DNA from 4 places in the Enterobacter sp. FW301-JW81 genome. Region 1 is predicted to be linked to each of the others. Evidence: predicted binding sites of a transcription regulator. Region 1 holds the regulator's gene; each other region holds the start of a gene.

Region 1 (7,804 bases):
AAGAAAAGGCGGCTTAGAGCCGCCTCGTGGGTTATTCAGCGTTACCAGCGGTAGTCGTTACGGGTTTCCCAGTCTTTGACTTCGTTTTCCGCCTGATCTTTCGCGTAGCCGTAACGTTCCTGAATTTTACCGACAAGCTGATCGCGTTTACCTTCAATGACGGTCATATCGTCATCAGTCAGCTTACCCCACTGTTCTTTCGCTTTACCTTTGAACTGCTTCCAGTTGCCGCCGATTTCGTCTTTATTCATCATCGTGTCCTCTTAGTTAAGCGTCGGGTCGTAACGTCCGTTACGTTCTTTTCTGCTGGACGTGATAATTATTGTAGTTAAGGATTCGGCTGTTGGTTTCATATTCGGAATCTTTAACCGTCACGATATATCGTGACGCGAGGGGAACCAGGTATTGTCCCGCCAGTGGCGCCGCCAGATAAAAGCCAGCGATAACCCCCGCAGCGAGAGGAAGACGGCAAGGGCCAGCCATAAACCGTGGTTGCCAAGCCACGGTAGCGTCAACAGCGTCAGGCCAAATCCGGCCGCCGCGACAGCCATGCTGTTACGCATTTCGGCTCCGCGCGTCGCACCGATAAACATGCCGTCCAGGAGATAACACCAGACGCCGACCACCGGTAAAATCACCTGCCAGATAAGGTAATGGCCCGCCAGCTCGCGCAGTGAAGAAAGAGAGGTGAGTAACGCCACAATCTGCTCGCCAAAACAGGCATAAACCAGACCAAACGCCAGCGCGACCAGTCCCGACTGACGGCAGGCTGCCCGCCAGACATCCTGTAGCTGCCCGCTTTCGCGCGCGCCATACGCCTGCCCAGAATGCGCTTCAACCGCATAGGCAAAGCCGTCCAGCGCGTAGGCGGTAAAGGTCAGAAGCGTCATCAATACCGCGTTGACCGCGACGATTTCGGGCCCCAGCCGGGCCCCGAAAACCGTCAGCGCGCCGAAACAGAGCTGAAGAAGCAGCGAGCGCAGCATGATGTCACGGTTGAGCGCCAGCAGCTTACGGATATTCCCGCGCCAGGCGGTTTTAAGCAGCGCAAGGGAGATCCCGCGCATCGCCAGAACGCGCCAGACCATCCACAAACCAATAATAAAGGTTCCGTATTCTGCAATCGCGGTCGCCAGTGCCGCACCCTGCACGTTCATATGCAGACCCATCACCAGCCAGATATCCAGCACGATGTTGAGAAGGTTACCCACTACCAGCAAAATCACCGGTGCACGGGCGTACTGTACGCCCAGGAGCCAGCCCAGCAGAACCAGGTTAGCCAGCGAGGCGGGCGCGCTGAGCCAGCGGATTTCAAGAAAACGTCGCGCCTGCTCCAGTACCGCTTCGCTGCCGCCAACGATATGAAGCGCAAGGTCAATCAGGGGAGCGCGCAGTAAAACGATTAACGCCCCCGCGCCAAGCGCAAGTATCAGCGGCTGCACCAGCGCGCGAGCCAGACGCAGCGGATCTTTTGCGCCATAAGCCTGTGCGGTCAGTCCGGTGGTGCTCATGCGCAAAAAGAGCAGCAGCATAAACAGGAAGCTGGTTGCCGTCGCGCCAATCGCCACGCCGCCAAGATAAACAGGCGAATCAAGATGACCAATAACGGCAGTATCGACCAGACCCAGCAAGGGCACGGTGATATTGGAGAAAATCATTGGCAGAGCAAGACGCCACAATGCCTTATCGGATGCCGTCAGCAGTGACATGAAAAATACCGGGAGCAGAAAATGAATCAGGCTACAGCGGAGCCGTAGCCTGTCAGGAAGAGATTAAAGCCATTCACCGTTGCGAATAACCCCAACCGCCAGTCCTTCGATAGAGAAGTTATGTTCACGGAGATCCACCACAATCGGGGAGAACTCGTTGTTTTCAGGCAACAGCTGGACGGTGTTACCCTGCTTTTTAAGGCGCTTGACGGTGACTTCGTCATCGATGCGTGCGACCACGACCTGGCCGTTGCGCACATCCTGCGTTTTGTGAACCGCAAGCAGATCGCCGTCAAGAATACCGATGTCTTTCATTGACATACCGCTTACGCGCAGCAGGAAATCAGCGCTCGGTTTGAACATGGCTGGATCGACCTGATAGTGGCCTTCAATATGCTGCTGTGCCAGTAAAGGCTCACCCGCAGCAACGCGCCCCACCAGCGGAATGCCCGTCTCTTCTTCCACCAGCAGGCGGATACCACGTGACGCGCCCGAAACAATCTCAATCACGCCCTTACGTGCCAGCGCTTTCAGGTGTTCTTCGGCAGCATTCGGAGAACGGAAGCCCAGACGCTGCGCGATTTCCGCACGCGTGGGTGGCATACCCGTCTGGCCGATATGATCCCGGATGAGATCAAACACCTCTTGCTGCCTGGTCGTTAACGCTTTCATTCCGCCCCCTGGGTGTATATACAGTTATGCTGTGAGTATATACAGTCAAAGGCGATTTTGGAACCAAAAACTGCACAAAAAACCAGGGACTTAATTATTCCTCGAGGCTCATCGGAAATGTGACCAAAGCAGCGTGACCCAGGTGATAACGGCAGTAATAATTGACAGCAGCACGGCAGCAGAGCCCATGTCTTTTGCCCGGCCAGCGAGTTCGTGGAAATCAGAGCCGATACGGTCAACAACAGCCTCAATAGCGCTATTAAGAATTTCCACTATCATCACCAGAAGCACGGAGCCGATCAGAAGTACGCGTGTTATTGCATCAACATCAAGGAAACAGGCGATAATCACCGCGATGATAGCGGCGACGCCCTCCTGGCGAAAAGCGGCTTCATTGATCCACGCGGCGCGGAAACCTTTCCAGGAATAGCCGGCGGCTTTGATGATTCGAGTTAACCCAGTGGTATTATTGGCCATTAAAAGAACCTTTTATTGGAAATAGCGTCAGTAACTATAGCTGTAGCGCGTTTCGCTGCCGCTTGAAGTATGACGGGTAACAACAGAAATTTTGCGCGCTTTCTGTTATCCTTGCGCCGCAATTGCATTATTAACCAGAGGCTTTACATCGTTTATGTCCGGCTGGCCACGAATTTACTACAAATTACTTAATTTACCATTAAGCATCCTGGTAAAAAGCAAGTCTATCCCAGCAGAACCCGCGCTGGAATTGGGGCTCGATACGTCGCGTCCTATTATGTACGTTTTGCCTTATAACTCGAAGGCAGACTTACTGACGCTTCGCGCCCAGTGTCTGGCGCATGACCTACCTGACCCGCTTGAACCGCTGGAAGTTGACGGCACCCTGCTGCCGCGCTACGTGTTCATTCATGGCGGACCTCGCGTGTTTACCTATTACACGCCAAAAGAAGAGTCCATCAAGCTGTTCCATGACTATCTCGACCTGCACCGCAGCAATCCTGACCTGGATGTGCAGATGGTGCCGGTATCGGTGATGTTTGGTCGCCGTCCGGGCCGTGAAAAAGGTGAAGAGAATCCACCGCTGCGCATGCTTAACGGCATCCAGAAATTCTTCGCGGTCTCCTGGCTGGGACGCGACAGCTTTGTGCGCTTCTCGCCTTCCGTTTCGCTGCGTCGAATGGCGGACGAGCACGGCACCGACAAGATCATCGCGCAAAAACTGGCGCGCGTGGCGCGTATGCACTTCGCCCGTCAGCGCCTGGCTGCCGTAGGGCCACGCCTCCCGGCGCGTCAGGATCTGTTCAACAAGCTGCTGGCTTCCAAAGCGATTGCCCGCGCCGTAGAAGACGAAGCGCGCAGCAAGAAAATTTCGCATGAGAAAGCCCAGCAGAACGCCATTGCGCTGATGGAAGAGATTGCAGCGAACTTCTCTTACGAGATGATCCGCCTTTCCGATCGTATTCTCGGCTTTACCTGGAACCGCCTCTACCAGGGCATCAACGTTCATAACGCCGAGCGCGTACGTCAGCTGGCGCACGATGGCCATGAAATTGTCTATGTTCCCTGCCACCGCAGCCACATGGACTACCTGCTTCTTTCCTATGTCCTCTATCACCAGGGGCTGGTGCCGCCGCACATCGCTGCCGGCATCAACCTGAACTTCTGGCCAGCAGGCCCGATTTTCCGCCGCCTGGGCGCCTTCTTTATCCGGCGTACCTTTAAGGGCAACAAGCTCTACTCCACCGTATTCCGTGAATATCTCGGCGAGCTGTTCAGCCGCGGCTATTCCGTGGAGTACTTCGTGGAGGGCGGCCGTTCCCGTACCGGACGTCTGCTCGATCCTAAGACCGGCACGCTGTCGATGACCATTCAGGCCATGCTGCGCGGAGGAACCCGTCCCATCACGCTGGTGCCAATCTACATTGGCTATGAGCACGTAATGGAAGTGGGCACTTACGCCAAAGAGCTGCGCGGTGCGACCAAAGAGAAAGAGAGCCTGCCGCAGATGCTGCGCGGCCTGAGCAAGTTACGCAACCTGGGCCAGGGCTACGTGAACTTTGGCGAGCCGATGCCGCTGATGACGTATCTGAACCATCACGTTCCGGAGTGGCGCGAGTCCATCGACCCTATCGAAGCGATCCGTCCGGCCTGGCTGACGCCAACGGTCAACGGCATTGCGTCCGAGTTGATGGTGCGCATTAACAACGCCGGGGCGGCTAACGCCATGAACCTGTGCTGTACGGCGCTTCTCGCTTCGCGCCAGCGCTCGCTGACCCGTGAACAGCTGACGGAACAGCTGGATTGCTATCTGGATATGATGCGCAACGTGCCATATTCGGTCGATTCAACCGTGCCTTCTGCGACCGCCAGTGAGCTTATCGATCACGCGCTGCAGATGAACAAGTTTGAAGTCGAAAAAGACACGATCGGCGACATCATCATTCTGCCGCGCGAGCAGGCAGTGCTGATGACGTACTACCGCAACAACATCACCCATATGCTGATGCTGCCGTCGCTCATGGCGGCCATCATCACCCAGCATCGCCGCATCTCGCGTCAGGAGCTATTGCGTCACGTTGATACGCTCTACCCGATGCTGAAAGCGGAGCTGTTCCTGCGCTGGAGCAAAGAAGAGCTGGCGGGCGAGCTGGACAAACTGACGGAAGAACTGCGCCGCCAGGGGCTGATCACCGTCACGAATGACGAGCTGCACATCAATCCGTCACGCTCCCGTACCCTGCAGCTGCTGGCGGCCGGTGCGCGCGAAACGCTGCAGCGCTACGCCATTACCTTCTGGCTGCTGAGTGCGAACCCGTCTATCAACCGCGGTACGCTGGAAAAAGAGAGCCGGACGCTGGCACAGCGCCTGTCCGTTCTGCACGGCATTAACGCCCCTGAATTCTTCGACAAAGCGGTCTTCAGTTCCCTGGTGCTGACGCTGCGTGACGAAGGCTTTATCAGCGATACGGGCGATGCCGAACCGGAAGAGACGCTGAAGGTATACCAGATGCTGGCAGAGCTGATCACCTCGGACGTGCGTTTGACGATTGAGAGCGCCACGCAGGGCGAATGATGTGAAAACGCCGGGTGGTGGTCTCACCTTTCCCGGCCTGCTGTCTGCATAATAAAAAGGCCCGGTAAGCGCTAACGCTACCGGGCCTTATTTTTAAGCCGTTTTAAATCACCGCATTTAGCTCAGCAGCGTAAAGGCAATCATCCCGACAATCGCACCCGTCGTGCCGAGGATGGTTTCCATCAGCGTCCAGGTTTTCAGGGTCTGCGCTTCGGTGGCGCCGGTGAATTTACCGAACAGCCAGAAGCCTGCGTCGTTAACGTGGGAGACCACAATCGAACCGCCCGCGATACAGATAGACAGCGCGGCCATCTGCGCACCGGAGTAGTTCAGCTGTTCAATTACCGGCATCACCAGGCCCACGGCGGTTAAACATGCCACGGTTGCAGAACCCTGGATAATACGCACCGCCGCAGCCAGCACAAAGCAGGTTACCGCAATCGGCAGGCCCATTCCGGTCAGCGCCTCACCCAGAGCCGGGCCTACGCCAGAATCCACCAGCACCTGCTTGAACACGCCGCCTGCACCGATCACCAGCAGGATGATACCCGCAGGCTGCAGCGCGGCACCGCAGATCTCCATCACCCGGTCTTTCGGCATCCCCTGACGCATCGCCAGGCCGTAAATCGCCACCAGACAGGCCACCAGGATCGCCGTAAACGGATGGCCGATGAACTCGAACCACTCGTAGGCGGAAGACCCTACCGGCACAAAGCGCGCGGCGATAGTTTTCAGCCCCACGAGAACCAGCGGCAACAGGATCAGCGACAGGCTAAAGCCGAAGGACGGCATTTTGCCTTCGCCCAGGTGCGGCTCGGTGATGTCGTCAGGAATGTGCAGCTCAACGTAACGGCTGATGAAGTTGCCCCAAAGCGGGCCGGCAATAATCATCCCCGGGATCGCCGCGCACAGGCCAATCAGAATCATCCAGCCAAAGTCAGCGTGCATCTGGGAGGCCAGCAGCATCGGCGCGGGTCCGGGCAGCAGAAACGCTGCGGCCGCCGCCACGCCCGCAAACAGCGGAATAACCAGCTTCACGAGGTTAGTGCCGGTATGGCGAGCCATGGAGAACGCCACGCTAATCAGCAGCACCACGGCGACTTCGAAGAACAGCGGCAGCGCGCAAATCAGCCCCGCCAGGCCTATCGCATAGTGCGCGCGGCTGTGGCCAAAGGATTTCAGCATTTTGACGGCAATCTGGTCGACCGCGCCCGTCTCGTGCAAAATCTTGCCAAACATCGCGCCAAGCGCGACCACAATCGCCAGGAAGCCCAGCGTGCCGCCCATCCCTTTTTCCATCGTCGCGGCGATCTTGTCGAGCGGCATACCGGAAAAGAGACCTGCACCAATAGAAACCACCATCAAAGCAACAAAGGCGTGCATACGCGCCTTCATCACTAAAAACAGCAGCAGCAATACGGAACCCACTGCTGTCAAAACTAGCGTCAATGTACTCAAAACTTACTGCCTTTTATTAATGACCTCGATGGTGCTGGCAACAACACCTTCCAGTGACTGATCGATATCAACCACTAAGACGTCTTTCTCGTCTTCACCCGGCTCCTGCAGCGCTTCGAACTGCGTCACCAGCATCTGAGTTTTGAAGAAGTGACCCTTACGCGCCTTCAGGCGGCTTTCAATCACCTCGAAGTCTCCTTTCAGGTAGATGAAAGAGAGGTTCGGGTTGCCGTCACGCAGCAGGTTGCGATAGGTTTTTTTCAGCGCGGAGCAGACGATCAGGGAAACTTTATTGGTGCGCTGCATGGCGAACGCGGCGTCATTCAGCGCCTGCAACCACGGCTTGCGGTCGTCGTCGTTCAGCGGCTCGCCGGAGGCCATTTTCATGATGTTGCTGCGCGGATGGAGGAAGTCGCCATCAAGGAACGCAGCCTGGAGTTGATGCGCCACTTCGCTGGCTACGGCTGATTTCCCGCTACCGGAAACGCCCATCAGGACGTAGACGTGGTGATCGTGATTAGTCGTGCTCAAAGGGTGTCCCTCAGTCAATTGTTACGGGTAACAGTTATCGGTAACATTGTCCTGCCGGGGCAAAAGAGAAGCAATATCCAAACGTGCGCGAAGTGAATAAGTGTGAGCTACTTCAAATTTGTCAGTTCAAATAGATCCACCCGGTGACAAGGTGAAACCTAAATCTAACATTTTTGGGGTAACCGTCTCGCCACGAATGCGCGCCAGCAGGCGTTCTGCGCCAATGCGGCCCATACGTTCACGTGGGGTCAGGACGCTCGCCAGACGCGGCTCCATCACCTGGCCAATGTCGTGGCCGTGGAAGCCGGCGATCGCCATATCATCAGGGATCTTCAGCCCCAGACGCTGACACTCAAACGCCGCGCCGACCGCAAGGTCATCG
Region 2 (7,804 bases), on a different contig from region 1:
GTGCATTCGCATCAGACTCACCCAGCGGTCAAGCCGCGAGCCCAGCCGACGCGCCAGCTTGTCATCCTGCCAGAAGCTGCCCTCTGGCACCTCCCAGCTAAGCTCCTCCTCCAGCCACTGCCGCCATCCTTTCGCCTGCGCCTTTTTCTCATTGCACTGCTGGCGCCACGTTTTGATAAACAGAGCCTGCCGCGCCTGCGTGTCGTTTTCCAGCTTACTGATGGACGGCACTTTTTTACTGCCCTGCTGAATAATGTGCAGCGCAAGCGCGTGGAAGGTCCTGGCGGTAATATCCCGCGTGTGCAGGCGTTCCTGGATACGTTCGTCCATCTCCTGGGCTGCCTTGCGGCCAAAGGCCAGAAGCAGAATTTGATCGGCGACCGCTTCCCCGGTCGTCAGCAGCCAGCCTGCACGCGCCACCAGCACCGACGTTTTACCGCTACCGGCGCCCGCAAGCACCAGCAGGGATTGCTCGCCGTTAACCACCGCGCGCGCCTGGGCCGGATTAAGCGGTGAAGATTCCACCGTACTGAAAAAATCGGCGTAGCGGGTGAGCATAGCGTCCGTCCACGCCTGGTTATGGGCAAGCCGGCTTTTATCCTTGTCATTCAGCCACGCCTGACACTGCCGCCAGGCGTCGCGACAATTGTCAAACTCATCGAGACGCGTCACCGATATCGGCAGCGCCGCGAGCGCCTGCCTGATTTTTTGCTGTAACCCGGCGGTCTGCTGACGGGTCAGCCACGCATGCTGCGCGTTGCTTTGCGCGATATCGTCCAGCACCTGCTGCAGCACCTGGGCGGCAATTACGCTCATATCCTGGCTCCACTGCTGCCAGAGCGCGTTCAGGTGGTGATGAAAACGCTGGGTTTCCGCCCACTCGGTGCCGTGAAGACGCACGACTTTATCGTCAGGCAGAACGAACTCCAGCTCGCCCCACACCAGCCCGCGTTTGCAGTGGATAGCCAGAAGCTGATTAAACGGAATAAGGTATTCGTGGCGTTCTCCGGAGACTTTCACCCCGGCATTAAGGAGAACAACCCTGTCGTAAGGGTGTTGCGCCAGGCGTTTGCCTAACGAAGTTGCTTTCAGTTCCATGTCCCGCCAAATCCACGAAGAGATAATTTACCTGACAGTTTAACTGCCAGTTTTAAGGTGCTCCAGCCTAAAAAAACGTTACAATCATTGGGCGTTAATTTTATCGAAAGGAAGTGAGGGTTTATGCGTACCGTTCTGAATGTGTTGAATTTTGTGCTGGGCGGTTTTGCCACCACCCTTTCCTGGCTTTTTGCCACGCTGGTGAGCATCGTCCTGATTTTCACGCTTCCCCTGACCCGTTCCTGCTGGGAAATCACAAAACTCTCCTTGATCCCCTACGGGAATGAAGCCATCCACGTTGACGAGCTGAATCCGGAGAGCAAAAACGCCTTGATGAACACGGGCGGGACCCTGCTGAACATTCTTTGGCTGATTTTCTTCGGCTGGTGGCTGTGCATCATGCATATTTTTGCGGGTATTGCGCAGTGCATCACGATTATTGGCATTCCGGTGGGGATCGCGAACTTTAAGATCGCCGCTATCGCTCTTTGGCCCGTCGGGCGCAGGGTTGTTCCGGTAGAAGTGGCTCAGGCGGCGCGTGAAGCAAACGCGCGTCGTCGTTTTCAGTAAATAAGGACTGGCCGCGTTTATGCTAAGCCCACTGCTTCGCCGTTATACCTGGAATAGCACCTGGCTTTATAACGTCAGGATATTTATCGCGCTTTGCGGCACGGTTGCCCTGCCCTGGTGGCTGAATGATGTCAAACTCACCATTCCGCTTACGCTGGGGGTGGTGGCCGGGGCGCTTGCGGACCTGGACGATCGTCTGGCCGGGCGCTTACGTAACCTGATCATTACGCTCATCTGCTTTTTTATTGCGTCAGCTTCCGTTGAGCTGCTTTTCCCGTGGCCCTGGCTGTTTGCCCTGGGTCTTACGCTCTCAACCAGCGGGTTTATTTTGCTGGGCGGCCTTGGGCAGCGCTATGCCACCATCGCGTTTGGCGCATTGCTGATCGCCATCTACACCATGCTGGGCGTGTCCCTTTACGACCAGTGGTACCAGCAGCCGGTTCTGCTGTTGCTGGGCGCCATCTGGTATAACCTGCTGACGTTAACCGGTCATCTTATCTTCCCGGTTCGCCCCCTGCAGGATAACCTTGCCCGCAGCTTTGAGCAGCTAGCCCACTATCTGGAACTGAAGTCCCGGCTGTTCGACCCGGATATCGAAGAGGAAAGCCAGGCGCCGCTCTACGATCTGGCGCTGGCAAACGGTCAACTGGTCGCCACCCTTAACCAGACAAAAGCCTCTCTGCTTACCCGTCTGCGCGGCGATCGCGGTCAGCGCGGAACGCGACGGACCCTACACTACTATTTTGCCGCGCAGGACATTCATGAACGCGCCAGCTCCTCACACGTTCAGTATGCCGCCCTGCGCGAGAAGTTCCGCTACAGCGACGTGATGTTCCGCTTCCAGCGCCTGCTGTCCATGCAGTCCCAGGCATGCCAGCAGCTCTCGCGCTCCATTCTGCTGCGCACGCCCTATCAGCATGACCCGCGCTTTGAACGCGTATTTAGCCATCTTGATGCGGCACTCGACCGCGTTCAGGCCAGCGGAACGTCGCCGGAGAACATCAAAGCACTTGGGTTTCTGCTCAATAACCTGCGGGCGATTGATGCTCAGCTGGCGACCATTGAGTCCGAGCAGGCAATGGCGCTTCCGGGCAGCGAGGTGGACAATCAGCTTGCTGATGACAGCGTGCACAGCGTTAGCGATATGTGGCTACGGCTGAGCCGCAACTTTACGCCGGAGTCGGCTCTTTTTCGTCACGCGGTGAGAATGTCACTGGTGCTGTGCGTGGGTTATGCCTTTATTCAGATAACCGGGCTGCATCACGGCTACTGGATCCTGTTGACCAGCCTGTTCGTCTGCCAGCCGAACTATAACGCTACGCGGCATCGTCTTGCGCTGCGTATTATCGGCACGCTGGTCGGCGTCGCGATTGGGCTACCTGTGCTCTATTTCGTGCCCTCCATTGAAGGCCAGCTGATTCTGATCGTGATCACCGGCGTGCTGTTCTTCGCGTTTCGCAACGTGCAGTATGCGCATGCCACCATGTTCATCACGCTGCTGGTGCTGCTCTGCTTTAACCTGCTGGGTGAAGGGTTTGAGGTCGCCCTGCCCCGCGTGATCGATACCCTGATTGGCTGCGCTATTGCCTGGGCTGCGGTCAGCTTTATCTGGCCGGACTGGCGTTTTCGTAATTTGCCGCGCGTGGTAGAGAGGGCGATGAACGCCAACTGTCGCTACCTTGACGCCATCCTTGAGCAGTATCATCAGGGCCGCGATAACCGTCTTGCATACCGCATAGCACGTCGCGATGCGCACAACAGCGACGCAGAACTGGCCTCTGTTGTCTCTAATATGTCAACGGAGCCTCGCGCCACGGCAGAGATTCGTGAGACCGCTTTCCGCCTGCTTTGCCTGAACCATACCTTCACCAGCTATATTTCGACGCTGGGTGCCCACCGTGAGAAACTCACCAACCCCGGTATCCTTAACCTGCTGGATGACGCCGTCTGCTATGTCGATGACGCGCTTCATCACCGACCAGCCGATGAACCACGCGTTCAGCAGGCTCTGGATGAACTGGCTCAACGCATTGCGCATCTGGACCCGGGAAACGACAGCAAAGCGCCGCTGGTTCTGCAGCAAATAGGCCTGCTCATCGCTTTGCTGCCTGAAATTTGCCGGCTGCAACAGCAAATCGCTACCTGGAAGAGTGATTATCCTGCGGCTCAGGCAGCCCATTAAACCACTCCGTCAGCTCCCGGCGAATGCCTGCCGGGAGCGCCGCCTCATGCAGCCCTTCAATAGCCCCTTCAAGTGCGAAGAGCACTTTAATACTGAGCGCTTTATTTTTAGCCCGCATTTTCAGCCAGCTTGCCCTGGCACCCAGCGTCCGGAGTGTTTCTTCATTGGTAATGCCTGCTTCAAAAAGCAAGACTTCAAGCTGAAACGTCAGGTTCGGCAGATCCTTAAGCCGGTTTCGTTGATGGCGCAGGTAGCGCTCTTTTCTTGCTGCACTGAGCGCGAACGAGGAGAGCTGGAGCAGTCGCTCCCTGTCCTGCCATAATCCGTCATCCACGCGATAGTAATTGAGCAGCACCGGACGGCCTCGCTTCATCAGCGTCAAAAAAGAGGCAGCACTTTTTACACAGTACTTCGCACTCTCCTCGCAGGCGCGAAGATAAAGCTCGCCATCTGACACCATGGCAAAAACTGCATCATCCACCGCCAGGGTGTAGCCGCCAAACAGCGCCCGATGATGAATTTCGCCCAGCGGAGAGAGGTATTCTTGTGATTTATAAATCCGTTCATAAGATATCTTTTTCATGATATTTCCTTTTAAAATCATTCACTAACAACGAAATTTCTTACTAGCGGATCCGTTAGCAGGAAAATAGGCAACTTATCGCCGTTGAGCAAGATGATTTTTCGACGGGCATCAAGATTGAATGAATTTTGCGAGTCGCTTTCCGAAAATGAGGTTGATCTTTATGCATACAGGGGTTACTGTATATCCATACAGTAACTACAGGGCTGGAATGAATATGCACACTTCAGGCTATGCAAATCGCGCAATCTCTCTCTCTTCTGCCGCAGGCAATGTCGCGCAGAATTCCGTCGAGCGTGTTTCCACAGGGCTTATCAGTGAAGTGGTTTATCGTGAAGACCAGCCCCTGTTGACGCAACTTCTGCTGTTGCCGTTATTACAACAGCTCGGTCAGCAATCGCGCTGGCAGCTTTGGCTCACGCCTCAGCAAAAGCTGAGCCGTGAGTGGGTTCAGTCCGCCGGCCTGCCGCTGACGAAGGTCATGCAAATTAATCAACTCTCGCCTTGCGACACCGTTGAGTCGATGATCCGCGCTTTACGCACCGGAAATTACAGCGTGGTGATTGGATGGTTATCAGAAGAACTGACGGAAGAGGAACATTTCCGTCTGACTGAAGCGGCCGAAGAAGGGAGTGCGATCGGGTTTATTATGCGTCCGGTTCGATCGAATTCTTACGGCAGAGGACAACTTTCTGGGCTAAAAATTCACTCAAATTTGTATCATTGAGTGAAATTAAGATTTTTCCTGGAATTTTTTTTGACCTCAGGATGCGGTTTTAGTTCCCGGCCTTAAAATTGCGGCAAGGCTTGTCTGGTGCGGTTCTCCTTAATTTTATTGCACAAAATTCGTTCACGAAATGTTAAATAATAGGTATACGGAACTTTTTTTTTCATATGCCTGACGGACTTCACACTTGTAAGTTTTCAGCTACGTTGTAGACTTTACATCGCCAGGGGTGCTCGGCCTAAGCCGAAGATATCGGTAGATTTATATTTGACCACGCCCCCCGGTGAAGGATTTAACCGTGATTCTCTCTTGAGACTTTCATGGCGAATTTTGGATGATAACGAGGCGCAAAAAATGAAAAAGACAGCTATCGCGATTGCAGTGGCACTGGCTGGCTTCGCTACCGTAGCGCAGGCCGCTCCGAAAGATAATACCTGGTATGCAGGTGGTAAACTGGGCTGGTCTCAGTTCCACGACACCGGCTGGTACAACAGCAGCCTGAACAATGATGGCCCTACTCACGAGAGCCAGCTTGGTGCAGGTGCGTTCGGTGGCTATCAGGTTAACCCGTATGTTGGTTTTGAAATGGGTTACGACTGGTTAGGTCGTATGCCATACAAAGGCGACACCGTAAACGGCGCTTTTAAAGCACAGGGCGTTCAGCTGACCGCTAAACTGGGTTACCCAGTAACTGACGATCTGGACGTGTACACCCGTCTGGGCGGCATGGTATGGCGCGCTGACTCCAGCAACAGCATCGCTGGCGACGACCATGACACCGGTGTTTCCCCAGTATTCGCTGGTGGCGTTGAGTGGGCTATGACCCGTGACATCGCTACCCGTCTGGAATACCAGTGGGTTAACAACATCGGCGACGGCAACACCGTTGGTGTTCGTCCAGACAACGGCATGCTGAGCGTAGGTGTTTCCTACCGTTTCGGCCAGCAGGAAGATGCAGCACCAGTTGTTGCTCCAGCGCCGGCTCCAGCTCCAGAAGTACAGACCAAGCACTTCACTCTGAAGTCTGACGTTCTGTTCAACTTCAACAAAGCTACTCTGAAACCAGAAGGCCAGCAGGCACTGGATCAGCTGTACACCCAGCTGAGCAACCTGGATCCTAAAGACGGTTCTGTAGTGGTTCTGGGCTTCACCGACCGTATCGGTTCTGACGCTTACAACCAGAAACTGTCTGAGAAACGTGCTCAGTCTGTTGTTGATTACCTGATCTCTAAAGGTATCCCAGCTAACAAGATCTCCCCACGTGGTATGGGCGAATCTAACCCAGTTACTGGCAACACCTGTGACAACGTGAAAGCTCGCGCTGCACTGATCGACTGCCTGGCTCCAGATCGTCGCGTAGAGATCGAAGTTAAAGGCATCAAAGACGTTGTAACTCAGCCAGCGGCATAAGTTATCGTCTTATAAAAAAACCCCGCAATGCGGGGTTTTTTATTGTCTGAAGAAAATAAAAATCTACTTTTTACCCAACAGAGCCTGAAGATCGTTCTTCAGTGTCGACATCTGGTTGGCGTACTTCTCTTTATGTTCGGCGTCCTCAATCAACTGCACGATAGTTTCGGACAGCGTTTTGCCACGGCGTTGCGCCAGTCCCGCCAGGCGTTGCCAGACAACGAACTCCAGATCGATTGATTTTTTGCGCGTGTGCTGATGCTCAGCGTTAAAATGCCGTTTGCGTCGCGCGCGGATAGTTTGCTTCATCCGGTTTAACAGCGCAGGATTAATGTGTTTTTCAATCCAGCCGTTAACCTGTACCGGTTCATTTTCGAGGGTCAGCAAAATATCCACGGCCTCTTGCGCAGCGCTGGCTTCGATGTAGCAGGTGATCAGCTCCCCTTCACGGTGCTTTTTGACCAGGTACTTCCATTTCCAGCCGCTTTCGAGATTTTCCAGTTGTTGATATTTCATTGCGATCTCAGTGTTACCACGTAACTCTGTTCAGAATATCAGTTTTTTAGCAATCTGCTGAAAAGAAATCATATCCTGTGAGTGAATGCAGCCAATCCCCCTCTCGAAATCCCCAATCCTGCTTGGGTAGAGCCCCCCGCTTACGGTATACTCCACGCTTTTACATCTGACTAAAAAACATCAACTTTGACCATTACGAAACTTGCATGGCGTGACCTTGTTCCGGATACCGAAAGTTATCAGGAACTGTTTGCACAGCCAGATCTCGCAAAAGAAAACGAATTCATCCTTAGCGATACGCAGCCACGTTTGCACTATGCGCTGGAGCAGGTGTTAAGCCCGTGGGCAACAGCGCCCTTCATGCTGCTCAAAGCCCCGGAAGAAGCGGAATACCTGACGCTGCTTGGGGATGCCGTGCGCCAGCTGCAGCCGGAATCGAACGCAGTCTTTGGCGGCCAATATCGTATCGCGGGACATGATGTCACTTTCGAACCATCCGCTCAGGCTGATGGCCGTTTTGCCGCTAAGGGCGAGGTGATTACCGCTAACTGGGTCGAGGCTGAACAACTCTTTGGTTGCCTGCGCCAGTTTAACGGCGAACTGTCGCTGCAGCCGGGGCTGGTACATCGCGCAAATGGCGGTGTCCTCATCATTTCATTGCGCACCCTGCTCTCGCAGCCGCTGCTGTGGATGCGTCTGAAAACCATCGTGCACCAGC
Region 3 (7,804 bases), on a different contig from region 1:
GCCGTTCAGCGAAGGGCTGATTCGTTCGCTGAATCTGCTGCCGTGCTCCTATCTGCTGTACTACTTCAAGCAGAAAGAGATGCTGGCCATCGAAATGGGCGAGTACTATAAGGGCGGCGCGCGCGCTCAGGTCGTGCAGAAAGTTGAGAAGCAGCTGTTTGATTTGTACAAAGATCCGAATCTGAACGTTAAACCGAAAGAGCTGGAGCAGCGCGGCGGGGCCTACTATTCCGATGCCGCGTGTGAAGTCATCAACGCCATTTACAATGACAAGCAGGCGGAGCACTACGTTAACGTGCCGCATCACGGTCACATCGACAACCTCCCTGCCGACTGGGCCGTTGAGATGACCTGCATCCTGGGGCGCGACGGCGCAAAACCCCATCCACGCATTACCCATTTTGATGATAAGGTCATGGGGCTGATCCACACGATTAAAGGCTTTGAAGTGGCTGCCAGCAACGCGGCGCTGAGCGGCGAACTCAATGACGTGCTGCTGGCGCTGAACCTCAGTCCGCTGGTGCATTCCGACCGCGATGCGGAGCAGCTGGCCAGCGAGATGATTCTGGCGCATGAGAAATGGTTGCCAAACTTTGCCGCCACGATCGAGAAGCTGAAGTTCAAACAGCAATAAGAGGATGCACAATGGAAAACCTGCTGATCGTTAATGCTGATGACTTTGGCCTCTCGAAAGGTCAGAACTACGGCATTATTGAAGCCTGTCGCGGGGGCGTTGTGACCTCGACAACGGCGATGGTCAATGGTGAAGCGGTGGAACACGCGGCGCAGCTGAGCCGCGAAGTACCAGCGCTGGGCGTCGGCATGCATTTTGTGCTGACGCTCGGCATGCCGCTTTCGCCGATGCCTGGCCTTACGCGCGACGGACAGCTGGGCAAGTGGATTTGGGAACTGGCGGAGCAGGGCGCTCTGCCGCTTGAAGAGATTGCCCGCGAGCTGGAGTGTCAGTTCAACCGCTTTGTTGACGTGTTTGGTCAGGCGCCGACGCACATCGACAGCCATCACCACGTGCATATGATCCCGGCGATTTTCCCGATTGTCGCAGCGTTTGCCCGGCGCAAGGGCGTCGCGATGCGCGTGGATCGCGAGGTGCGCGGCTTGCCGGACGTCACTGTTGCCACAACGCAGGGGTTCAGCAGCGCGTTTTATGGCGAGGAGATCGACGAAGCGCTGTTCCTGAAGGTGCTGGATTATTCCGCTGCCCGCGGTGAAACGTCGGTGGAAGTGATGGCGCACCCGGCGTTTGTCGATCATACCGTGCGTAAGAGTGCCTACTGCTGGCCGCGTCTGGCGGAGCTGGACGTGCTGACGTCGGCTTCGCTGAAATACGCGATTGCCGAGCGCGGGTATCGGTTGGGGACGTTCAGGGATCTTTAAGACAAAGCCCGGTGGCGGCTTCGCCTTACCGGGCCTACAAAACCAGTCGAAATGTAGGCCGGGGAAGCGCAAGCGCCACCCGGCTTTTTTTACGCCGGTATCTGGTCAATCTTGCTGCTGCGCGACCACACCCTGTGCGCGGCAAGCAGATCAAACAGCTTCGTCATAAACGCGTCGTCAACGTTATCGCCTTCAACAATGCCGTCCTCACCTTGCTCGGACACCTTCAGCTGCGCTTTAAACTGTCGCGCATCGCCGGACAGCGCGATCGGCTTAAGGTGCTTATAGGCTTCCAGCAGGTAATAAACGGCATCACCGTTGTTCAGCAGGCTGGCAATATCCCCGCACGGCACAATCACCGCATCGACGGTTAGCGACGGCGCACCGGCAAAGGTCGCTGCCACCGGCAGCACGGAGCCGTCATCGGCGGTCACTTCACCCATGCGCGAATAGAGCAGTTTGGCGTGCACGCCCTGGGTTTTCAGCGCCTGCATGATCCCCAGCACGTCGCTGGCGCGGGTTTTGTCGTTCAGCAGGATGGCGACCACGCGGCCTTTAATCGAGCCGCCCGGCACCGCATACAGGCTCAGCGACGGATCTTTCTTCACGCCGTTAACCTCTTTTGGCGGCGCCAGGTTGCGCTGCTCGTCGGTCAGGGTGATGCCCAGGTTATCCGCCACGCTCTGGGCAAGCTGAATATCAATATGCGCTAGCTGATCGACCACACGCTCGCGGATGTAGGTGCGCACCACTTTGCTGAGCTCAAAGCTGAAGCCGCCGATAATGTGCTGCTGCTCAATCGGCGTCTGGCTGTTCCAGAACAGGCGCGGGTGGGCGTAATACTCGCCGAACGACGGGCTGCGCTCGCGAATTTTGTTGCCGTCGATACGCTCCTGATACGATTCGAATCCACCGCGTTTCGGCGCGGGAGGGGTTTCACGCGGCCAGTTATCGTTGATGGAGTTCGGTTCATAGTTGGCCGGGTTGGTATCAATATCCTGACGGTGCATCCCGTCGCGCTGGAAATTGTGGTACGGGCAGGTTGGCCGGTTAATCGGAATTTCGTGGAAGTTCGGCCCGCCAAGGCGGCTGATCTGGGTATCGGTATATGAGAACAAACGTCCCTGTAACAGCGGGTCGTTGGTGAAGTCCAGCCCCGGCACGATATGCCCCGGATGGAACGCGGCCTGCTCGTTTTCGGCAAAGAAGTTATCCGGGTTGCGGTTGAGCACCATTTTACCCACCAGTTGAACCGGGACCAGCTCTTCCGGGATCAGCTTGGTTGGGTCAAGGAGATCGAAATCGAACTTAAATTCGTCCTCCTCCGGAATGAGCTGCAGGCCCAGTTCATACTCCGGGAAGTCACCCGCTTCAATGGACTCCCACAGCTCGCGGCGATGGAAATCCGGATCGCGCCCGGTCAGCTTCTGCGCCTCATCCCACACCAGGGAGGCTTTACCCGCAACCGGCTTCCAGTGGAAACGGACAAACGTGGCTTTTCCCTCGGCGTTGATCAGACGGAAGGTATGAATACCGAATCCCTCCATCGTGCGATAACTGCGCGGAATACCCCGGTCTGACATCGCCCACATCACGTTGTGCAAGGTTTCAGGCTGCAGGGAGACATAGTCCCAGAAGGTGTCGTGCGCGCTTTGGCCCTGCGGTATGGCCCAGTGGGGCTCAGGTTTTACCGCATGGACAAAGTCAGGAAATTTATGCGCATCCTGAATGAAAAACACCGGGGTGTTGTTGCCGACCAGATCGAAAATACCCTCTTCGGTATAAAACTTGGTGGCAAAGCCGCGGATATCGCGCACCGTGTCGGCCGACCCCGCGCCACCCTGCACGGTGGAGAAGCGCACGAACACCGGGGTGATCTTATCCGGGTCGGAGAGGAAATCCGCTTTGGTGATCGCTTTCAGGCTCTTATAAGGCTGGAAGTAGCCGTGCGCAGCGGAACCGCGCGCGTGGACGATGCGTTCCGGTATCCGTTCGTGGTCAAAATGGGTGATTTTTTCCCGCAGAATAAAGTCTTCCAGCAGGGTTGGCCCGCGCGTCCCGGCGCGCAGGGAGTTCTGGTCATCGGCGATGCGTACGCCCTGATTGGTTGTCAGCGCAAAACCTTCGCCACCTTTCCGGTGTGGCTCAAGCGATTTCAGCTTCTCGTTCCCGGTGTCCGGGGATTTCATACTGCCCGGTGCGGTAGGCTGTTCGCCTGGGGCAGAAGGGCCAGGGGAGGGGCGGTGAGAGCCGTCAGAAGGGGCGAGAGAGTCCATGCCCGGTTGAGATTCTTCAGTGCCATGAATGGGTGACTGATGTGTTTTATCTTTGTTCGACATTGCACGATTCTCCTTGATTCATTGCTAAAAACCCTATTAAGGATAGAACAATGTCGTGAAATGGCTCGCGAACTAAGAGTTTTCACATGCCGCCATTAACGAAAGGAGCCTTCTCGCCCACGCGGGGCGCGACGGAAGGTAGCAGAATCGGCTATCATAGAATTTTCCTGCTTCAAGAATTTGCTTTAGTGAACCCGTCGCTTATGAAACCTCTTCGTCAACAAAACCGCCAGGTTATTAGCTATGTGCCCCGCGTTGAGCCCGCGCCGCCTGACCATGCCCTGAAAGTGGAGGGGTACCGTGATGTCTGGCAACTGAGGGGTAAATACGTGGCCTTTGTGCTGATCGGCGAACATTTCCGTCGCTCTCCCACGTTTACGGTGCCGGAGTCAGCGCAGCGGTGGGCGATGCAGATCCGCCAGGATGAAGAGGTTGAAGAATAACAGCCATAAAAAAACCGCCATCAGGCGGTTTTTTTATTTCAACAGTAATTAACGGTGCGCCAGCTCGGCGTCGTCTTCACTGTCCAGAATCGCTTTGTCGGTCTGCTTCAGCCACTGGCTGGTTAGCGTACCGGCGGTCATGGAGCCGCTGACGTTCAGCGCGGTACGGCCCATGTCGATCAGTGGTTCAACGGAGATCAGCAGGGCGACCAGCGTGACCGGCAGACCCAGCGCAGGCAGAACAATCAGCGCGGCGAAGGTTGCACCGCCGCCAACGCCCGCAACGCCTGCGGAACTCACGGTAACAATCCCGACCAGCGTAGCGATCCACACCGGATCCAGCGGGTTGATACCCACCGTCGGGGCAACCATCACCGCCAGCATGGCCGGGTAAAGACCCGCACAGCCGTTCTGACCAATAGTCGCACCGAAGGAGGCGGAGAAGCTGGCGATGGATTCAGGCACGCCCAGACGACGGGTTTGCGCTTCAACGTTCAGCGGAATAGACGCGGCGCTGGAGCGGCTGGTGAAGGCAAAGGTCAGCACCGGCCAGACTTTACGGAAGTACTTCAGCGGGCTGACGCCGTTCACGCCCAGCAGGATACCGTGCACCACGAACATAATGCCCAGACCCAGATAAGAGGCGATGACGAAGCTACCCAGCTTAATGATGTCCTGCAGGTTAGAGCCGGCAACCACTTTGGTCATCAGCGCCAGAACGCCGTAGGGGGTTAACTGCATCACCAGACGAACCAGCTTCATCACCCAGCTTTGCAGGGTATCAATAGCAACCAGCACGCGCTCACCTTTTGGCGCGTCGTCTTTCAGCAGCTTCAGCGCCGCCACGCCGAGGAACGCGGCGAAAATGACCACGCTGATGATGGAGGTTGGGCTCGCGCCGGTCAGGTCAGCAAACGGGTTCTTCGGAATGAAGGAGAGCACCATCTGCGGCACGGTCAGGTCAGCCACTTTACCCACGTAGTTGGTTTGAATCGCGGTCAGACGCGCCGTTTCAGCGCTACCCTGAACCAGACCTTCGGCGGTCAGGCCAAACAGGTTGGTCACCAGCACACCCACCAGCGCGGCAATCAGCGTGGTAAACAGCAGGGTACCAATGGTCAGGAAGCTGATCTTGCCCAACTGGGTTGCGTTATGCAGGCGCGCAACGGCGCTCAGAATAGAGGCGAATACCAGCGGCATAACGATCATCTGCAGCAGCTGGACATAGCCGTTACCGACAATGTTGAACCACTGAATAGAATCTTTCAGAACTGGATTATCGGAGCCATAAATCGCCTGTAGTGCCAGACCAAATACGACACCCATGGCCAGACCAACCAGCACCTTTTTCGCCAGGCTCCACTGTTTGTGGCGCGCCTGCGCGAGAAGCAATAGCAATACAACGAACACAACGACGTTCGCGATGAGTGGAAAATTCATCCCCGTTCTCCTGATTTATTATCGGGTCGGTTTTTACCGATCCTGTTGGCGGAAGGTTAGCAGAAGTGTGATGTAGCGCTTATATCCAAATGGAATGGTTTATGACAAACGGAATGATTTTGTTGGTTTACTGTTCAATCTGGTGATGAATAAAGCGATTGAACTGAAATTGCAGCGAATTAATCATTTGGGAAGACCAGCGGACTGCACTGTTTTCGGGCAATGTTTGCGGCATCCAGACCGCGTAAGCAAACAGCGCCATGCACAGGGCGCGCTCTAGCTGGTTACCTTTCTGCGGGGTAAGGATGGGAAAACGAAAGCGCCAGCGGCAGGGCCACAGCAGCGGCACGCCCGCAGGCGTAAGCATATCGGCGAGGATATGGCTTAAATAACCCAGCACCATCCCCTGAATGGCATCGGCAGGGACAATCCAGCTTTCGGGCACTTTTAAATAGAAAAGCGTCAGCAGGCCAAACACGGCCAGCAGGCTGTGCGTAAACCCCCGGTGGCCGAACGCGCGGGCGATGGGTTTCGACACCCATTTCAGGCGCTGCCCGAGGAAGGATTTCGGGTGGTCAATATCGGGCAGCAGACAGGTCAGTACGGCGGAAGGGACAATATGCCACCAGTCCCCCTGCGCCAGCACGGGAGTGAGTTCAGCGTTTTTGGCAAATACTGCGCACGCAATTGAAAAAAGCAGGTGGCCTTCCGCCGTCATGATAAAACCCACGAAACTGTCAATTCATACAGTATAGGGTTTTTATACAGTAGGCGGAAGAGGTGACGGTGTAACTGTTTGTCACAAACCGGCGGGAAGCGTTAACCGCCCTGCAGGTGCCGTGCGGTGAGCTCTGTCAGTGAAGTGAGCTTCACATCGGCAAGGGCAAACCGGGGGTCGTGGCGGCCTTCTTCAGCGGGCACCACAATGGAGCGCATCCGCGCGGCCTTCGACGCCACCATACCATTAACGGAATCTTCCAGCGCAACGCAGTTGAGGGGATCAAGTCCCAGCTTAGCGGCACAGTCCAGATAAACCTGCGGGTGTGGTTTGCTGTAAGGCAGCTTTTCAGCGGACGCCAGGGCGTCGAAGCTGTCACGCAGCTCAAACATGGTGAGCACTTTTTCCAGCATATGCAGCGGTGAAGCCGATGCCAGACCGACCTTCAGCCCCTGAGCTTTACACAGCGCGACGGCGTCACGCACGCCGGGCAGCAGCGGCCTGTTCTCTTCGACCAGCGAAATGGCGCGGCTGATTATGCGTGCGGTCACTTCATCGCGATCGGGTCCAATCCACGGCTGTTGGGCAAACCACAGATCAACCACCATATCGATGCGTAGCCCCAGCGTATCAGGGAGTTCATTACGGCGGTTGATATCAACGCCAAGGCTAGCCATGACGTCCAGTTCGGCGCGATCCCACAACGGTTCGGAATCGATCAGTAATCCATCCATGTCAAAAATTGCGGCAAGTATTTGGCGCGGTGTCGACATCACAACGTCTCCTTATCCAGGGTGTTCGACAGACGATAAGTGCTAAGCACACTCTGCAATTTAGCATATTGCTTTTAAAGAGCGGGCGAAATTGATGACCAGCAGGTAGACTTAGGCACAAATAACGCGTCTTTATGAAGAGGAACTGATGACGTATCAACAAGCTGGACGCATCGCGGTCTTAAAACGTATTGCGGGTTGGGTGATTTTTATTCCCGCCGTCATTTCTACGCTGATTTCCGTGCTCAAATTTATGTACGATCACAGCGAAAAACAGCCGGGTATCAATGCGGTAATGCTTGATTTCGCTCATGTCATGATTGAGATGATGCGTTTTAATACGCCATTTTTGAATGTCTTCTGGTTCAACTCGCCCACTCCGGATTTTCAGCATCAGCTGAATATCGGCTTCTGGATAATCTACGCCCTGATCTTCGTCGCCCTGGCCCTGCAGGCCTCTGGCGCGCGAATGAGCCGCCAGACGCGCTTTTTACGCGAAGGCGTTGAGGACCAGCTTATTCTGGAGCAGGCCAAAGGCCCGGAAGGGATGAGTCGGGAGCAGATTGAATCCCGCATTGTTGTTCCGCGTCATACCATTTTCCTGCAGATTTTCCCGCTCTATATCCTTCCCGTGCTCATCATTGTGGCGGGGTATTTCTTCTTCTCACTGCTCGGCTTTCTGTAACCGATAAGGGT
Region 4 (7,804 bases), on a different contig from region 1:
CCTGTATGACGCTGGGCACGCTGAACGATGAGCAGGCGCAGCGCCTCTCGGCGGCCGGGCTGGACTACTACAACCACAACCTCGACACCTCGCCGGAGTTTTACGGCAACATCATCACCACCCGTACCTATCAGGAGCGTCTGGACACGCTTGATAAAGTGCGTGACGCGGGGATCAAGGTGTGCTCGGGCGGCATCGTGGGCTTAGGTGAAACGGTGAAAGATCGCGCCGGTCTGCTGCTGCAGCTGGCGAACCTGCCGACCCCGCCGGAAAGCGTGCCGATCAACATGCTGGTGAAGGTCAAAGGCACGCCGCTGGCGGATAACGACGACGTGGACGCGTTTGACTTTATCCGCACCATCGCGGTGGCGCGCATCATGATGCCGACCTCGTACGTTCGCCTCTCTGCGGGCCGTGAACAGATGAGCGAGCAGACCCAGGCGATGTGCTTTATGGCCGGGGCCAACTCCATCTTCTACGGCTGCAAGCTGCTGACCACGCCGAACCCGGAAGAGGACAAAGACGTTCAGCTGTTCCGCAAGCTGGGGCTGAACCCACATCAGACCGGGGTGTTGACCGGCGATAACGAGCAACAGCAGCAGCTGGAGCAGCAGATTTTTAACGCCGACACCGACCAGTTCTACAACGCGGCAGCCGTATGACCTGGGAGGCACGTATCCATTCCGCGCTCGACGAGCGGCGGGCGGCAGAGGCGTTTCGCGTACGCAGGGTAGTCGAAAACGGCGCAGGCCGTTTTCTTACCCGTGAGAACCGGCGGTTTTGTAACTTCTCCAGCAACGATTATCTCGGGCTGAGCCAGCATCCGGCCATTATCCGCGCCTGGCAGCAGGGCGCGGAGCGGTACGGCGTGGGCAGCGGCGGCTCCGGGCACGTCAGCGGATACACCACGGCGCACCGGGCGCTGGAGGAGGAGCTTGCCGACTGGCTGGGCTACCCGCGCGCGCTGCTGTTTATCTCGGGTTTTGCGGCCAATCAGGCGGTCATTGCAGCCCTGATGGGCAAGGACGACCGCATTGTCGCCGACCGCTTAAGCCACGCTTCCCTGCTGGAGGCGGCAAATTTAAGCCCGGCTCAGCTGCGCCGCTTCGCCCATAACGATGCGGGGCAACTCGCTGCGCTGCTGGATAAACCCTGTAACGGGCAGCAGCTGGTGGTCACGGAAGGGGTGTTCAGTATGGATGGCGACAGCGCGCCGCTTGCCGCGCTGCACGACGCCGCAAAGCGGCAAAACGCCTGGCTGCTGGTTGATGATGCCCACGGCACTGGCGTGATGGGCGACGAAGGGCGCGGCAGCGCGCATCTGCAAAACGTGAAGCCGGAGCTGCTGGTTGTCACCTTCGGCAAAGGCTTTGGCGTGAGCGGGGCCGCCGTGCTGTGCAGCGAACCCGTCGCCGATTATCTGCTGCAGTTTGCCCGGCATTTGATCTACAGCACCAGCATGCCGCCCGCGCAGGCCGTGGCGCTGTCAGCGTCCCTGGCGGTGATCCGCAGCGCAGAAGGCGATGAACGCCGGGCGCGTCTGGCGGAACATATCCAGCGTTTTCGTCAGGGCCTGGCACAGCTTCCCTTCCTGAGCACCGATTCGCAGAGCGCGATCCAGCCGGCGATCGTCGGTGAAAACAGCCTGGCGCTCACGCTGGCGCACGCGCTGCGCGAGCGGGGGATGTGGGTGACGGCCATTCGTCCGCCCACCGTGCCGCCGGGTACCGCCCGCCTGCGCCTGACGCTCACGGCGGCGCACGAAGCAGAGGATATTGATGCCCTTCTGGAGGCGCTGAATGTCGCCCGTCAATAAGCAGGCCATTGCGGCGGCGTTTGGCCGTGCCGCGCGCAGCTATTCACAACACGATGAGCTTCAGCGCCAGAGCGCAGAGGGGCTGCTGGCGCTGCTTGGCGAGACGCGTTTTACCCAGGTGCTTGACGCCGGGTGCGGTCCCGGCGGGAATAGCCGCTACTGGCGCGAAGCGGGAGGCCAGGTTACGGCTCTCGACCTGTCATCCGACATGCTTGCGGAGGCACGTCAGCAGCAGGCTGCGCACCGTTATCTGGTCGGTGATATCGAAGCGATTCCGCTGGCGGATGCGCAATTTGATTTGGTCTGGAGCCATCTCGCCGTGCAGTGGTGCAGCAGCCTGCCGCAGGCCTTAAGCGAGCTTTACCGCGTGGCGCGTCCGGGCGGGAGCGTGGCGTTTACCACTCTGCTGGAAAGCTCGTTACCGGAGCTGAATCAGGCCTGGAGGGCGGTAGATCGCCAGCCGCACGCCAACCGGTTTTTATCACACGAGCGGGTCACGCAGGCGCTGGCAGGCCGGCGCTATCGCAGCGCGATGCAGACCATCACCCTCAATTTCAGCGACGCGCTCAGCGCCATGCGCTCGCTGAAGGGGATTGGCGCCACGCATCTGCATACCGGACGCGAGAAAAAACCGCTCACCCGGGGTCAACTGCAGCGTCTGGAGCAGGCCTGGCCGCAGGCGCGGGGACATTTCCCGCTCTCTTATCAACTTTTTCATGGGGTTATCGAACGTGGCTGAACGCTATTTTGTCACCGGAACGGATACGGAAGTGGGTAAAACGGTTGCCAGCGCCGCGCTGCTTCAGGCGGCGCGAAAGCTTGGGAAAAACACCGCCGGGTATAAGCCGGTTGCTTCCGGCAGCGAGATGACGGCGGAAGGGTTGCGCAACACCGACGCGCTGGCGCTCCAGCGGAACAGCACGCTTGAGCTCGCCTATTCAGCGGTGAATCCGTACACCTTTGCCGAGCCGACGTCGCCGCATATCATCAGCGCCGACGAAGGTCGTCCGATTGATTTCACCGTGCTCTCGGCCGGATTACGCGCGCTGGAACGCCAGGCGGACTGGGTGCTGGTGGAGGGCGCAGGCGGCTGGTTTACGCCGCTCTCGCAGGAGCAGACGTTTGCTGACTGGGTGCAACGCGAGCAGCTCCCGGTCATTCTGGTCGTAGGGGTGAAGCTCGGCTGTATCAACCATGCTATGTTGACCGCCCAGGCCGTTTCGCAGGCAGGACTGCGCCTGGCGGGCTGGATAGCCAACGACGTGGTTGCCCCCGGCAAGCGGCATCAGGAGTACCTGGCAACGCTCAAGCGGGTGCTTCCCGCCCCATTCCTCGGGGAGATCCCGTGGCTTGCGGAGGATGCCGAACGTGCCGAAACCGGGCGCTATCTTGACCTCAGCGCCTTGCTTCCAGCGACATCCAGTGGGCAATAAGCTCATCGTCCAGTTCGTTAACGTGGCCCTGGGCCACGTTACGCCCGCGATAAAGCATGCAAAAACGATCCGCCACCCGGCGAATAAACGACAGTTGCTGTTCAGCCAGCAGCACCGTCATCCCCAGCTCTCGGTTTAAGCGCACCAGCAGCTGTCCCAGCTTATGCGCGAAACCGTGGCCTGCGCCGTGCAGGGGCTCGTCCAGAATCAGCATCCGCGGACGGTTTACCAGCGCGTTGGCCAGGGCCAGCTGGTACTGGTCGTCTGGCGAAAGGGCGTTGCCCCGGGTCTGACGCAGCGCGTAGAGTTCCGGGAACAGGTCATACACCTCACTTTTCGCTTCCGGGTCGGGCTTGCCCATCGCCCGCATGGCGATATGCAAATTCTCCTCAATCGTCAGCTGGGAGAAGATCCGCCTGTCCTGCGGGACATAGCCTATCCCCGGCCCTGAACGCTGTTCTGGCACCTGGCTTAGCAAATCACGCGGCGGCGCGCCCGCCTCATGCCAGATGATGGTGCCGCTTTCGACGGGCACTTTCCCGGCAATGCAATTCATGAGGGTGGTTTTCCCCATTCCCGGCAGGCCAACGACGCCTGTACACATCCCTTGCGGAAAATCTAAATCCACGTTCCATAGCGTATGTTGGCTTCCGTAAAATTGGTTCACTGCACGCAGACTCAACATCTTTCTCTCCTTAAAAATGTGTGTAGGTGAGGCACGTTCTGGATTGTGCAAAACCCCTGCCAGAAAGCGCAAAGTGACTAAAAAAGCGTCTTTTTTAGGAATAAGTAACAGGAGAGCAGTGTAAAACCAGAGGGATTGCACATCGACGGTGCCGGCGGTGGTGAGTTGTGGTGCAGGGTCAGAAATGATGAAAATGTGAGCAATATCTCATCGGTTGGTTATGAATGACTCAACTGTTAATCATCAAAAAATAGCTATAAAAATTTTTTCCTGCCGCTTCGTGGGAAAATCCGGGAATTTGCCGAGCGCCTGTCTGCATGGGCTGGAAGCAGTTATCCACTATTCCTGTGGATAACCATGTGCATTAGAGTTAGAAAACACGCGATAAGCGAGAGGCGACGCGGCTTTCGCCCAAATTGGCGCGAAACGCGGCTTTAGAAAATATCGTTTATAATTTAACTGGTTAGATAAAAGCAATTCCCGTCATGAAAGTGTCACCCGTTGCCATAAAACTATCATTACCTGGCTTGACAAATGTTAAAAAAGAAAAAGTTCTGGGGATAACCTGATCTGACTGGTGTTTTATGTTGTCACAGTCCAAATTTTGGCCGCTATCGCGCTAATCATTCAGGCGCTACTCTAAATATCGTGACATGCTACTGGTTTTTCATCCAGTGTTTTTTACTGGCATTCCTGGCCACAACGAGTAAAATTACTCACCTGCCGCTTATAACGTCATCAGGTTGTCGCCCATGAGTAAACCGTTCAAATTGAATTCTGCTTTCCGTCCTTCGGGGGATCAGCCCGAGGCCATCCGCCGTCTGGAAGAGGGGCTGGAAGATGGGCTGGCACACCAGACGCTGCTGGGGGTAACCGGTTCCGGCAAAACGTTTACCATCGCCAACGTCATCGCTGACCTGCAGCGCCCCACGATGGTGCTGGCACCCAACAAAACCCTGGCCGCGCAGCTTTACGGCGAGATGAAAGAGTTCTTCCCGGACAACGCGGTGGAGTATTTCGTCTCCTACTACGATTACTACCAGCCCGAAGCCTATGTGCCGAGCTCTGACACCTTCATTGAGAAAGATGCTTCGGTAAACGAGCACATTGAGCAGATGCGTCTTTCAGCCACGAAGGCGCTGCTTGAGCGTCGCGATGTGGTCGTTGTGGCGTCGGTTTCCGCTATCTACGGTCTGGGCGACCCGGATCTGTATCTGAAGATGATGCTGCACCTGACGCAGGGGATGATCATCGACCAGCGGGCGATTTTGCGCCGTCTGGCGGAGCTGCAGTACACCCGTAACGACCAGGCGTTCCAGCGCGGGACGTTCCGCGTGCGCGGTGAAGTGATCGACATCTTCCCGGCGGAATCGGACGATATGGCGCTGCGCGTTGAGCTGTTTGACGAAGAGGTCGAGCGCCTCTCGCTGTTCGACCCGCTGACGGGACACATTGAGTCGGTGATCCAGCGCTTCACCATCTACCCGAAAACGCACTACGTGACGCCGCGCGAGCGTATCGTGCAGGCGATGGAAGAGATCAAAGTGGAGCTGGCCGAGCGCCGTAAGGTGCTGCTGGCCAACAACAAGCTGCTGGAAGAGCAGCGCCTGAGCCAGCGTACCCAGTTTGATCTGGAGATGATGAACGAGCTGGGCTACTGCTCCGGCATCGAAAACTACTCCCGTTTCCTCTCCGGCCGCGGGCCGGGCGAGCCACCGCCGACGCTGTTTGACTATCTTCCGGCAGACGGTTTGCTGGTGATCGATGAATCCCACGTCACTATCCCGCAGATTGGCGGGATGTATCGCGGTGACCGCGCGCGTAAAGAGACGCTGGTGGAGTACGGCTTCCGCCTGCCGTCGGCGCTGGATAACCGCCCGATGAAGTTTGAAGAATTCGAGGCGCTGGCCCCGCAGACCATCTACGTGTCGGCAACGCCGGGGAACTACGAGCTGGAGAAATCCGGCGAGGACGTGGTTGACCAGGTGGTGCGTCCGACCGGGCTGCTGGACCCGATTATCGAGGTGCGTCCCGTGGCGACGCAGGTGGACGATCTGCTCTCCGAGATCCGTGCCCGTTCCGCCATCAACGAGCGCGTGCTGGTAACCACGCTCACCAAGCGCATGGCGGAAGACCTGACCGAGTACCTCGAAGAGCACGGCGAGAAGGTGCGTTATCTGCACTCGGATATCGATACCGTGGAGCGAATGGAGATTATCCGCGACCTGCGTCTGGGCGAGTTTGACGTGCTGGTGGGGATCAACCTGCTGCGAGAAGGTCTGGATATGCCGGAAGTCTCGCTGGTGGCGATCCTGGATGCGGATAAAGAGGGCTTCCTGCGTTCTGAGCGCTCTCTGATCCAGACTATTGGCCGCGCCGCGCGTAACGTCAACGGCAAAGCGATTCTGTACGGTGACAAAATCACCCCGTCGATGGCGAAAGCGATTGGCGAAACGGAGCGCCGTCGCGAGAAGCAGCAGCGCTACAATGAAGAGCACGGCATTACTCCGCAGGGGCTGAACAAGAAGGTGGTCGATATTCTGGCGCTGGGTCAGAACATTGCCAAAACCAAAGCGAAAGGCCGCGGCAAGGCGCGTTCAGTGGTGGAAGAAGATACCGTCGTGCTGACGCCGAAAGCGCTGCAGCAGAAGATCCACGAGCTGGAAGGGCAGATGATGCAGCACGCGCAGAACCTGGAGTTCGAAGAGGCGGCGCAGATCCGCGACCAGCTTCATCAGCTGCGGGATCTGTTTATTGCAGCATCGTAGCTTCTTGCCCGGTGGCGCTGCGCTTACCGGGCCTAAGGGTTAAGTGCCCCCTGTAGCCCCGGTAAGCGCAGCGCCACCGGGGGTTGTTAACCCAGCGCCTGAATCGCCTTCTCCAGCGCTTCGCGCAGCAGATGGCGGTCATGGCGATATTTAATATCGCTGGCCTCCAGCGGCTCCTGCACCACCAGACGATCCCCAATCCCGGACACGCCGACTTTCGGCCCCACCACCACGCCGTCGATAATTTTCTTCCCGACGTACTGCTCCATCAGGCTCAGCTTGTCCGCCAGCGACAGGCTTGCGGCGGCCGGGCTCAGTTCGCGCCCCAGGTTACCGATGTAGACCATCGGGGCAGGGGTGCGGCGCAGCGCCTGGGCCAGCTCTTTCACCAGCAAAATAGGCATCAGGCTGGTGTAAAAACTGCCCGGACCGATCAGGATCACATCCGCTTCAGCAATGGCCTCAACCGCTTCGCGCGTGGCGGGAACGCTTGGGTAGGTCATCAGCTCTTTCGGCGGCAGAATGAGCTGATCGATATTCACCTCGCCGTAAACTTCATGACCTTCCGCGTCGATGGCCATCAGATCGACCGGCTGCTCAGACATCGGGATAAGGAACGCATCCACTTTCAGCAGATTTCGTATCAAATTGATGGCTTCCAGCGGGCGCACGCTCAGGTGATCCAGAGCTTTAAGCATTAAATTTCCGAGGTTATGCCCGGAAAGTTCGCCGTTACCGCCGAAACGGTACTCAAACATTGCAGATGCAACGCTAGGTTCGGTAATCAGCTGGTTCAGACAGTTGCGCATATCGCCCCAGGCGATCCCCCCTTCTGCACGTCGGATGCGCCCCGTAGAGCCGCCGTTATCCGTTGTGGTCACGATCCCTGTCAGCCTTGAGCCGAGTGAAGACAAAGAGGACATCACCCGGCCCAGACCGTGGCCTCCGCCGAGTGCGACCACACGGTCAAGATCCGCAAAAGTGCGATTGCGCATACACATTCCTTATCACGTTCAATGTGCGTAACACTACCCTAACTACCCCTAAAAGACGATGCCTCACCGGACGCAAAATGACGCATATCAATGCGAAGATGCTGTTT

Evidence for each region. The regulator LexA, encoded in region 1, represses DNA repair genes until DNA is damaged. The targets are predictions, from matches to a motif close to TNCTGTATGTACATACAGNA.
Region 2: a site for LexA is predicted at 4,611-4,630, ahead of sulA (SOS-induced cell division inhibitor SulA). Genes of this name have one in related genera too.
Region 3: a site for LexA is predicted at 6,350-6,369, ahead of AC3WOK_RS02530 (metal-dependent hydrolase). Genes of this name have one in related genera too.
Region 4: a site for LexA is predicted at 4,513-4,532, ahead of uvrB (excinuclease ABC subunit UvrB). Genes of this name have one in related genera too.

What each region holds. Positions count from the first base shown of each region.
Region 1 is NZ_JBYTBA010000009.1:67,201-75,004, forward strand. Features, by position in the region: gene AC3WOK_RS21995 (CsbD family protein) at 42-251, opposite strand; gene dinF (MATE family efflux transporter DinF) at 372-1,709, opposite strand; gene lexA (transcriptional repressor LexA) at 1,773-2,381, opposite strand; gene AC3WOK_RS22010 (diacylglycerol kinase) at 2,490-2,858, opposite strand; gene plsB (glycerol-3-phosphate 1-O-acyltransferase PlsB) at 3,013-5,433, shown strand; gene gntU (gluconate transporter) at 5,551-6,891, opposite strand; gene gntK (gluconokinase) at 6,895-7,422, opposite strand; gene gntR (gluconate operon transcriptional repressor GntR) at 7,549-7,804, opposite strand, start outside.
Region 2 is NZ_JBYTBA010000001.1:268,904-276,707, reverse strand. Features, by position in the region: gene helD (DNA helicase IV) at 1-1,098, opposite strand, end outside; gene AC3WOK_RS01200 (YccF domain-containing protein) at 1,222-1,668, shown strand; gene yccS (YccS family putative transporter) at 1,688-3,850, shown strand; gene AC3WOK_RS01190 (TfoX/Sxy family DNA transformation protein) at 3,807-4,433, opposite strand; gene sulA (SOS-induced cell division inhibitor SulA) at 4,651-5,160, shown strand; gene ompA (porin OmpA) at 5,515-6,570, shown strand; gene matP (macrodomain Ter protein MatP) at 6,634-7,086, opposite strand; gene AC3WOK_RS01170 (AAA family ATPase) at 7,273-7,804, shown strand, end outside.
Region 3 is NZ_JBYTBA010000001.1:530,322-538,125, forward strand. Features, by position in the region: gene AC3WOK_RS02505 (6-phospho-beta-glucosidase) at 1-634, shown strand, start outside; gene chbG (chitin disaccharide deacetylase) at 646-1,395, shown strand; gene katE (catalase HPII) at 1,485-3,734, opposite strand; gene cedA (cell division activator CedA) at 3,902-4,177, shown strand; gene tcyP (cystine/sulfocysteine:cation symporter) at 4,226-5,617, opposite strand; gene AC3WOK_RS02530 (metal-dependent hydrolase) at 5,745-6,335, opposite strand; gene hxpB (hexitol phosphatase HxpB) at 6,437-7,108, opposite strand; gene AC3WOK_RS02540 (YniB family protein) at 7,257-7,793, shown strand.
Region 4 is NZ_JBYTBA010000001.1:27,833-35,636, forward strand. Features, by position in the region: gene bioB (biotin synthase BioB) at 1-662, shown strand, start outside; gene bioF (8-amino-7-oxononanoate synthase) at 659-1,816, shown strand; gene bioC (malonyl-ACP O-methyltransferase BioC) at 1,800-2,555, shown strand; gene bioD (dethiobiotin synthase) at 2,548-3,249, shown strand; gene AC3WOK_RS00155 (ABC transporter ATP-binding protein) at 3,212-3,934, opposite strand; gene uvrB (excinuclease ABC subunit UvrB) at 4,687-6,702, shown strand; gene yvcK (uridine diphosphate-N-acetylglucosamine-binding protein YvcK) at 6,789-7,697, opposite strand.